2 regions of the Mesorhizobium sp. P3_A10 genome follow, and region 2 is predicted to be linked to the other one. Evidence: predicted binding sites of a transcription regulator. Region 2 holds the regulator's gene; the other holds the start of a gene.
What was found. Region 2 encodes HrcA, which represses chaperone genes, less so after heat shock. Its sites were predicted from a motif close to GTTAGCACTCNCNNNNNGNGAGTGCTAAC; they were not measured.

Region 1 (5,120 bases), on a different contig from region 2:
ATGGGTGGCAGTGCCGAGCGCGCCGCCGATGGCTTGCCGGTCGATGTCGCCCATGTTGGGCAGGCCCTGGCCAATGCCTTGCAGGATGTGCATCAGCGCGCCGAGCCGCGTCCCTGCCCTCACCTGCGCCTGATTTCGCTGGACGTCGTGCGACACCAGCCCCTCGAGTTTTTCCAGCGACAGGATCGTGCCTTGCGAGGCCGCCAGCGGCGTGAAGGAATGGCCGGCGCCGACAACCCGCACCGGGCCGGGCGCGGTACGCACCAGATCGCCAAGCTCGCCAGCGTCGGCGGGACTGGCGATCAGTTTTGGTTCAGCACGGACAAAACCGGACCAGTTGCTCCAGCTGTTCGGCATGCCGCCTCCTAGGCAATTGCGCGGCGACGCCGCACCACGAGGACGAACAGGCCGAGCAACACGACGCTGGCGGCGGCGCTGGCGGCGGCGAATTCCGGCACCGGCCTAAAATCCTTGCCGTCAATCAGCAGTGACGCCGCAATCGGCCCGATCGCCAGGCCAAAGAGCTGGGCTGCCGGCACCAGCAGCACAGCGGTGCGCGTCTCGTCGGCGGTGATCGCCAGCCGGATCTGATAGGGCACGATGAACAGGAGGATGAAGCCCATGGCCAACGCAGCGGCCCAGAACACTGTCAGGCCCGGGCCGCTGGCGAGAACCGCGGAGCTGGCAACAGCGATCACGCCGATCGCCGCGATGGCGAGGCGGTAGTCGATGCGCGCTTCGAAGCCAGTCGCTGTCATCGCGCCCAGAATCTGCACCGCGAGGCTGGCCGAGACGATGAGGCCGACGGTACGTCCATCAATGCCGTATTGCGCGCCAAGCGGTTCGAGAAAGGCCCATATCGCACCGAAGAACATGAAGTAGCAGAAGACCGACAACAGCGCGGTGAGCGAGGGGACGGTCAGCACATTGGCCAGATTCTCGTCCTTGGGCAGCTCGGCATAGTCATCAGGCACAATGAAGGCGACCGCCAGCGAGGCGACGCAAACGACGGCAAGGACGATGAAGCCACCGACCGACCCGGCGGCCGGGATGACATAGAGCGCCAGCAAGAGGGCAAGCGCGCATTGCGCCAGGGTCTGCATGGTGACGAAATAGCCGCCGATGCGCTCGGCCCGACGCGAACGGGCGATCAGTTCGGTGGCGACCGCCACAAGGCCCCCTTCGGCCAGCCCGGCGACGGCGCGCACTGATATCAGCAAGCCGGCGCTGACCGCATAGGCCGTCCACAAATTCGCCAGCGCCAGCAGGATCAAAAGGGCAGCACTTTTCCAGCGCATATTGTGCGCCGAGAGCAACATCGCCACGACAGCCGAACCGATGGCAATCGCGATCATCTCGGCCGTGGCGACCAGAGCCAGTTCGTCGCCGCTGACATGCCCCTCGGTGTAGAGCGCGCCGAGCAGCACCGGTTGTAGCCCGAGGATGAGCAGGCCGACCGAACCGATCCACAACGCCGAGGCAAGTTGGCCGCCGGTCGGGTTGCCGACCAGCCAATCGGCATTGTGCTCAGCCTTTGCTAACGTCACAGGCTCCTCCCCAGCGTCCTTGCCGTGCTTCAAAAAATCTGACAACCTGTCAGCATTCCTCAAAGCTGATACTTGATCATATTTTTTGTCAAGCATGAATTTGGGTCTGCCGCGGGAGATCTGGCGCATGAAAGAAGCAAGCCGGACAGTGACCGAGCCGAGGCGCATGCCGAAGCAGGAGCGCAGCCGCGACCGCATCGACGCCATCCTGGCAACGACCATGCGGCTGATCGGCGAAAAGGGCATCGACGCCGTCACCATGAAGGAAGTCGGCATGCTGGCGGGCGGGCCGATCGCCACCGTCTATCACTACTTCCCCAACAAGTCGGCGATCCTGGCGATGCTCTATGAGCGGTTCTCTGAAGTCAGCCGCGCGCGCTTCGGCGCGATCATCGCCGAGATTGCCGGGCGAGACGATGTGACCGCAGCAGCGGACCGCCTGCTCGACGACTACTATCGCCGCGTCGCCGAAGACCCCGCCATCCAAGATTTGCAGAATGCAATCCAGGCCGACAAAGCGCTGCAACATCTCGACATCGCCGAGACAAGGCTGCAGGCGAAACTGTTCTGCGACCGGGTGGGCCCTCTGCTGCAGCCGGAGAAGCGCGAACAGTTCGCCCGTGTGGTTTTCCTGTTCTTTCAGCTTGCCGGCGGCGTCGTGCGTCTGGCACTGACCCAGGACGAAAAGGAAGGCCGCCGGACCCTCGAGGATTACCGCTCGATCATCCACACCCAGCTGCGGCTGTTTCTTTAGCCAGCGGAAGAACGCGAAATTTCCCGCGCCTCGAAAGCGGCGCGCGCCTTGACTCTCGCCGGCCGCGCGCCTATTTCACCGGCACGTTAGCACTCGCCTTTGGTGAGTGCTAACTCATACGTCCGGCGCCGCCGGATGGAGGAACTGCTCTCACCGTTCTCATTCGAGGAAGAAAAAATGGCAAAGTCGAAGTTCCGCCCGCTTCATGACCGCGTGGTCGTTCGCCGGGTCGAATCCGAATCCAAGACCGCCGGCGGGATCATCATCCCGGATACGGCGAAGGAAAAGCCGCAGGAAGGCGAGATCATCGCCGTTGGTTCCGGCGCCCGCGACGAAGCCGGCAAGCTGGTCCCGCTGGACGTCAAGGCTGGCGACCGCATCCTGTTCGGCAAGTGGTCGGGCACCGAAGTCAAGCTCAATGGCGAAGACCTTCTGATCATGAAGGAATCCGACATCATGGGCATCATCGGCTGATTATCGGCCTCACCGTCAACTGAATTTTCGGGCTTGATCCCAAGCCCCTGCCAGGAGCTAAAACATGGCTGCCAAAGACGTAAAATTCTCCCGCGACGCCCGTGAGCGCATGCTGCGCGGCGTCAACATCCTCGCCGACGCGGTGAAGGTCACGCTCGGCCCCAAGGGCCGCAACGTCGTCATCGACAAGTCGTTCGGCGCCCCGCGCATCACCAAGGACGGCGTCACCGTCGCCAAGGAAATCGAGCTTGAAGACAAGTTCGAAAACATGGGCGCGCAGATGGTCCGCGAAGTTGCTTCGAAGACCAACGACATCGCCGGCGACGGCACCACGACCGCGACCGTTCTGGCGCAGTCGATCGTCCAGGAAGGCCACAAGGCGGTTGCCGCCGGCATGAACCCGATGGACTTGAAGCGCGGCATCGACCTCGCCGTTGCCGACGTCGTCGCGACGCTGATCAAGAACGCCAAGAAGATCAAGACCTCGGAAGAGGTTGCCCAGGTCGGCACCATCGCCGGCAATGGCGACTCCTCGGTTGGCTCGATGATCGCGGAAGCGATGCAGAAGGTCGGCAATGAAGGCGTCATCACCGTCGAGGAAGCCAAGACCGCCGAGACCGAACTCGAAGTCGTCGAAGGCATGCAGTTCGACCGCGGCTACCTCTCGCCCTACTTCGTCACCAACGCCGACAAGATGGTTGCGGATCTGGAAGACGCCTACATTCTCCTCCACGAGAAGAAGCTCTCCAACCTGCAGGCCATGCTGCCGATCCTCGAGGCTGTCGTGCAGACCTCGAAGCCGCTGGTCATCATCTCGGAAGACGTCGAAGGCGAGGCCCTGGCCACGCTCGTCGTCAACAAGCTGCGTGGCGGCCTGAAGATCGCTGCCGTCAAGGCGCCGGGCTTCGGTGATCGCCGCAAGGCCATGCTGGAAGACATCGCCATCCTCACCGGTGGCCAGGTCATCTCGGAAGACCTCGGCATCAAGCTCGAGAACGTCGGCCTCAACATGCTCGGCCGCGCCAAGAAGGTGTCGATCTCCAAGGAGAACACCACCATCGTCGACGGCGCCGGCAAGAAGGCCGAGATCCAGGGCCGCGTTGCCCAGATCAAGCAGCAGATCGAGGAGACCACCTCGGACTACGACAAGGAGAAGCTGCAGGAACGTCTGGCGAAGCTCGCCGGCGGCGTTGCGGTGATCCGCGTCGGCGGTGCGACCGAGATCGAAGTCAAGGAAAAGAAGGACCGCGTCGATGACGCCCTCAACGCGACCCGTGCGGCCGTCGAAGAAGGCATCGTTCCCGGCGGCGGCGTCGCCCTGCTGCGCGCTTCGCTGACCATCAAGGCAACCGGCGCAAACTCCGACCAGACCGCCGGCATCAACATCGTGCGTCGCGCTCTGCAGGCTCCGGCCCGCCAGATCGCTGCCAACGCCGGTGCGGAAGCTTCGATCGTTGCCGGCAAGATCCTTGAGAACAAGGGCGCGACCTTCGGCTACAACGCCCAGACCGGCGAATATGGCGACATGATCGCCATGGGTATCGTCGATCCGGTCAAGGTCGTTCGCACAGCTCTCCAGGACGCGGCCTCGGTCGCCGGCCTGCTCGTCACCACCGAAGCCATGATCGCCGAAGCTCCGAAGAAGGAAGCGGCTGGCGGCGGTATGCCTGGCGGCATGGGCGGCGGCGGCATGGGTGGCATGGGCGGTATGGATTTCTAATCCACGCATCCATCAGCCTTCAAATACGGAAAGGGCGCCGAAAGGCGCCCTTTTTGTTTGTGTGAGCTGTGAGGTTCAGACGGCGGCATTCGCGTGTCGCCGTGTTTCTCGCCCGGCCAGCACTGCGGTTTCGATCAATGCTGCGACCTCATCGGCTACCGCCTGCAGCGGGGAGCGGTCGCGGGTGGCGCGGGCGATCACCATCAGACCTTCCAGCGATGATTCGACGAGCAACGCCAAAGCATGCGCGCGGCGCTCCGGCACCCCTGCCCTGACAAAGGCTTGTTGCAGCAGGCCTATCCATTGCACAAAGGCCGAGCGGCATAATTCGGCGAGCTCCGGCACATCGGTCGGAGAGTCCAGCACCACAGGTGCGATCGGGCAGCCGAGCGAAAACTGATTGTCCTCCAGCATGCGCCCGACCGCCTGGTAGATGTGGTGCACGGCGACCGCCGGGTCGGCTTCTGCGGCCAGCGCCTCACCCAGCCTTTGCGTCACCCCGGCGACGCTGTCGCGCGTCACCTCGATGACCAGCTGATCCTTGCCGCCGGGAAAATGGAAATAGAGCGAGCCTCGCGGGGCACCGCTGGCACTCAAAATGTCGTTGAGCGAGGTGCCGTGATAG
Region 2 (5,120 bases):
CCGGCAGGCCATACGCCTTGGCCGATTTCGCTTCGAAGCCGAACGGCCCCATCAGATCGGCGAATTCGCGCAGTTTGCCGGCGTTATGGCTGGCAACGACGATTTTCTTGCCATCGAGAGAATGCATCAAAGGCCCCAGATCCTTGGCTCGGCGAATTCGATCGAATTGCCCGAGGGGTCGCGAATATAGATCGAGCGGCCGCCTTGCGGCCATTCGAACTCGCTTTCGATTGCGATCTTTTTCGCCTCGAGATGCGCCTTCCAGCGGACCATCTCGTCGGCACTGGCCGCAAAGCAGAGATGGCCGTCGCCAACCGTGCCGTGCGGCGGCACCTTCAGCCGCGCATCGGGTGCCGGCGGGATTTTGGTCGCCTCGGCGTTGAAGATTAGCAGCACGCCCGGCCCGCAGCGGAAGAAGATGTGCCTGCCGTCGACCTTGCCGAGCAGGTCGAGGCCGAGGATGTCGGTGTAGAAGGCTTCCGCGGCAGCCAGATCGGTGACGTAGACGGCCGATTCGAGGATGGCGGAAGGTTTCATGGAAAACCTATGCGACCGCCATCTGCTGCAGGCTGACCAGCCGCTGAATGCCTTTCTTGGCCAGGCCCATCAGTGCCGCAAACTGGTCCTCGGAGAAAGGCTCGCCCTCGGCGGTGCCCTGGATCTCGACGATGCCGCCCTTGCCGGTCATGACGAAATTGGCGTCGGTGCCGGCCGAGGAATCCTCGACATAGTCGAGGTCGATGACCGGCTGGCCGTCATGGATACCGCAGGAAATCGCCGCGACATGGTCTTTCAGCACCTTGGCGACGCTGGCCATCTGCCGTGCTTCCATCCAGCGCAGGCAATCATAGAGCGCCACCCAGCCGCCGGTGATCGAGGCGGTGCGGGTGCCGCCATCGGCCTGGATGACATCGCAATCGACGGTGATCTGCTGCTCGCCCAGCGCCTGCAGGTCGACCACGGCGCGCAGCGAACGGCCGATCAGCCGCTGGATTTCCAGTGTGCGGCCGCCTTGCTTGCCGGCGGAGGCTTCACGGCGCATGCGCTCGCCGGTCGAGCGCGGCAGCATGCCATACTCCGCCGTCACCCAGCCCTTGCCGGAATTGCGCATCCAGCCCGGCACCTTCTCCTCAAGGCTGGCCGTGCACAGCACATGCGTGTCGCCGAACTTCACCAGGCACGAGCCTTCGGCGTGCTTGGAGACGCCGCGCTCGAAGGAGATGGCGCGCATTTCGTCGAATTGGCGTTTGGAAGGGCGCATTCAGGCTGTTTTCCTATGTTTTTCGGAATCGTGGCCGGCTTGTAGCCGCATGGGGCCCATGGCGCAAAGGAAAATGGCCGGACGACCTGACCACAGACGCTGGGTGATCTGACACAGACACCGGGTGATCTGACACAGACACCGGGTTGCGCGGGCGCCGGTGAAGTCTATATCCTTTAGCCGGAGGTTTTTGGCTCGAATGACCAAGGCAGTCGCCGAACCCAGTTTGCTGTCACCCGCGCTGCAGTCGCTCGACATGCGCTCGCGCGATATTTTTCGGCGCATCGTCGATTCCTATCTGAAGGACGGCGAGCCTGTGGGTTCGCGCAGCCTGTCGCGTATCCTGCCGTCGTCGCTGTCGCCGGCCACCATCCGCAATGTGATGAGCGACCTCGAGCATCTCGGCCTGATCTACGCCCCGCACATTTCCGCCGGCCGTTTGCCGACCCAGGCCGGGCTGCGGTTTTTCGTCGATGCTTTCATGGAACTCGGCGATCTCTCTGACGAGGAGCGCCGCATCATCGAGGCGCAGGTGCGCGCCTCCGGCTCGGGCGCGACGCTGGAACACATGCTGACCGAGGCCAGCCAGATGCTGTCCGGCATGTCGCGCGGCGCCGGCCTGGTGCTGACCGCCAAGAACGAAGTGGCGCTCAAGCACATCGAATTCATCCAGCTGGAGCCGACCAAGGCGCTGGCGGTGCTGGTGTCGCAGAACGGCGACGTCGAGAACCGTGTCATCGACCTGCCCGCCGGCGTCACCGTCTCGCAATTGCATGAAGCCTCCAACTTCCTCAACGCCCATATCCGCGGCCGTACGCTGGCCGAGGCGCGGGTCGAGATCGCCCGCATCAAGGAAGAGACCAAGGCAGCACTCGACACGCTGTCGCAGGATCTGGTGGAAAAAGGCCTGGCGGTGTGGGCCGGCGCCGACAGCGGCCTGCCGGCGCGTCTCATCGTGCGCGGCCGCGCCAATCTGCTGGAAAATGTCACCGCCCACGCCGATATCGAGCTGCTCAGGCACTTGTTCGAGGACATGGAGACGCAGGATGGGCTGATCCAGCTGCTCGACCTCGCCGAGGAGGGCTCCGGCGTACGTATCTTCATAGGTTCGGAAAACAAGCTGTTTTCGCTGTCGGGCTCGTCGCTGGTCGTCGCGCCCTATCGCGACAAGGACGCCCGCGTCATCGGCGCGCTCGGCGTCATCGGTCCGACCCGGCTGAACTACGCCCGCATCGTGCCGATGGTCGACTATACGGCGCAGCTTATTTCCCGCATGCTGCGCTAGGTGTGTTGGTATTCAGGTGATGCCGGCCTGCGAAAGGCGGTCTTCTGCGCTTCCGGTGCTCACGTACCCAAAAGTACGCTCCACTCCGGTTCTCGAAGACCACCATTCTCGGCTCGGCCTGACCTGAATCTCAACACACCTCGTGCCAAATCGAAGAACAGGCTGCGCAAGGAGAAAAAGAATGGCTTTCGAAGAGATCAAGGCGCAGATCAGCCTGTTGCTCGAAGAGATGGTCAACCAGCCGGAGGATCAGCATGAGGTGCAGGAACAGCTGCGCGAGAAGCTGAGGGAAATGCGCGCCATGGGCCTGCCGCTGCCGGCCGACCTGGTCGAGTTGGAAAAGCGCCTCGATGACGATTTCTACGCCGCCGGGACCTGAGCTGCCGATACCGCGCACCAAACGTTGAGGCGGAACGATTGTCGGGCCGGCTCGTTCAACCGTTTCGACGCCACCTTGAGGTCAGTATGATCCGATTTGCCGGTCTGACGGCCATTTCCGCTGCCTTGTTTTTCGCCATGGCGGCATTTGCCCAGGCCGATCAGCCGCTGCTGAAAGGCGCAGCCGCCTTTGGCGACTGGAGGGACGACAGGCCGGGCGTACGGCGCTTGATCCGGCCTGAGGATCTGCAGGCGCCCTTCTTTACCGAATCCGCTTCCAACGGCGCCGGGCTGGCGGACCGGCCGGAAGGCGCCAAGCCGATCATGGCGCCGGGCTTTTCGGCCGAGATGATCGCCTCGGGCATCGCCAGCCCGCGCGTCGTGCGCGTCGCGCCCAATGGCGACCTGTTCGTCGCCGACAGCAGGGCCAACCAGATCCGCGTCTATCGTCTGACGCAGGGCAGCGCCAAGCCTGCCGAGGAAGCGATCTTCGCCAAAGGCCTGACCCAGCCCTACGGCATCGCCTTCTATCCCCAGGGTGACAGTCCGCAATGGGTCTATGTCGCCAACAGCAACAGTGTCGTTCGCTTTGCCTATCGCGACGGCGACCTCGAGGCTTCCGGCCAGCCGGAAACCGTCGTCGCCAACATTCCTTCGACCCACCACTGGACCCGCGACATCGCCTTCTCGCCTGACGGCAAGACGCTCTATCTCTCGGTCGGCTCCGGTTCGAATGTCGCCGAGGGCATGGGCAAGCGGCCGAAGGGCGGCCTGGACGCCTGGGCGAAGTCGATGCCGCTTGGCGCTGCCTGGGGTGCCGAGGACGGCCGCGCCGATGTGCTGGCCTTCTCGCCTGACGGCAAGAATGGCCGCATCGTCGCCACCGGCCTGCGCAACTGTTCGGGCATGACCGTGCAGCCGGCCAATGGCGCGCTGTGGTGCGTCGTCAACGAGCGCGACGCGCTCGGCGACAACGTGCCGTTCGAATATGCAACGACGGTGAAGGACGGCGCCTTCTACGGTTGGCCCTGGTACTACATCGGCAACAATGAGGATCCGCGCCACAAGGGCGAGCGCCCCGATCTCGCCGGCAAGGCAACCATCCCCAACGTGCTGATCCAGGCGCACTCGGCGCCGCTCAACATCGCCTTCTATACCGGCGGGAATTTCCCGGCCGACTATCAGGGCGACGCCTTCGTCGCCTTGCACGGCTCGTGGAACCGCGGCATCCGCACCGGCTACAAGGTGGTCAGGTTGCGGTTCAAGGACGGCAAGCCAACGGGCGAATATGAGGACTTCATCGCCGGCTTCGTCATCTCGGACGACGAGGTCTGGGGCCGTCCGGTCGGCGTGGCGGTGGCCAAGGATGGCGCGCTGATCGTCACTGAAGACGGCAACGGCACCATCTGGCGCATCACCTATGGTGGGTCCTGACCTACTGGTGCAATCGAATCCTGCCCTGAGGGAATTCACCCGCATCCGGCTTTGCGCTAAAGCTGGAGCATGACCCTTACCGGCTTCCTCGCCTACAGTGCCGCTCTCGGCATCGCCGCCGCCATTCCCGGCCCCGGCGTCACCGCACTGGTGGCGCGGGCGCTCGGCTCCGGCTTCCGCTCGTCGCTGGCCATGTCGTTCGGGCTGATGCTCGGCGACCTCACCTATCTGACCGCCGTGGTGCTCGGCCTCGCCTTCGTCGCCCAGACTTTTGGTATGGTTTTTCTCGCCATCAAATGGCTCGGCGTCGCCTATCTCGCCTTCCTCGGCTGGCGCTTCTGGACCAGCGGCATCACGCCCGAAACGGTCGAGGCGAAAAAGGGCGAGGGCGGACTGCTGTCCAGCTTCATCGCCGGCCTCACCGTCACGCTCGGCAATCCGAAGACGATGATCTTCTACCTCGCCATCACGCCGACCATCGTCGACCTGAAGACCATCACGCTCGTCGACTACGGCATCCTCGTCGCGCTCACCGTCGTCGTGTTGCTGGTGGTGCTGGTGCCCTATCTCGCGCTGGCCGCCAAGGCGCGCTGGTTCCTGAAGTCGCCGCGCGCGCTGAAAGCGCTGAACCGCACCGCCGCCGGCTTCATGGTTGGGGCGGCCGCAGCGATTGCCGCCCGCCAATAAGCTGTATTGATATTCAGGTGATGCCGGCCTGCAAATGGCAGCTTCTTGCGCTTCCGGTGCTCACGTACGAAAAGT

Region 1: the regulator HrcA is predicted to act here: its motif matches at 2,387-2,415, upstream of groES (co-chaperone GroES).

Annotation. Positions count from the first base shown of each region.
Region 1 covers NZ_JBFUFZ010000002.1:110,992-116,111, forward strand. The annotation lists gene AC1DXU_RS07190 (D-arabinono-1,4-lactone oxidase) at 1-357, opposite strand, end outside; gene AC1DXU_RS07195 (MFS transporter) at 366-1,547, opposite strand; gene AC1DXU_RS07200 (TetR/AcrR family transcriptional regulator) at 1,675-2,301, shown strand; gene groES (co-chaperone GroES) at 2,479-2,775, shown strand; gene groL (chaperonin GroEL) at 2,840-4,495, shown strand; gene AC1DXU_RS07215 (TetR/AcrR family transcriptional regulator) at 4,571-5,120, opposite strand, start outside.
Region 2 covers NZ_JBFUFZ010000004.1:14,254-19,373, forward strand. The annotation lists gene rdgB (RdgB/HAM1 family non-canonical purine NTP pyrophosphatase) at 1-127, opposite strand, end outside; gene AC1DXU_RS16800 (VOC family protein) at 127-537, opposite strand; gene rph (ribonuclease PH) at 545-1,261, opposite strand; gene hrcA (heat-inducible transcriptional repressor HrcA) at 1,461-2,546, shown strand; gene AC1DXU_RS16815 (hypothetical protein) at 2,728-2,925, shown strand; gene AC1DXU_RS16820 (PQQ-dependent sugar dehydrogenase) at 3,012-4,358, shown strand; gene AC1DXU_RS16825 (LysE family translocator) at 4,428-5,045, shown strand.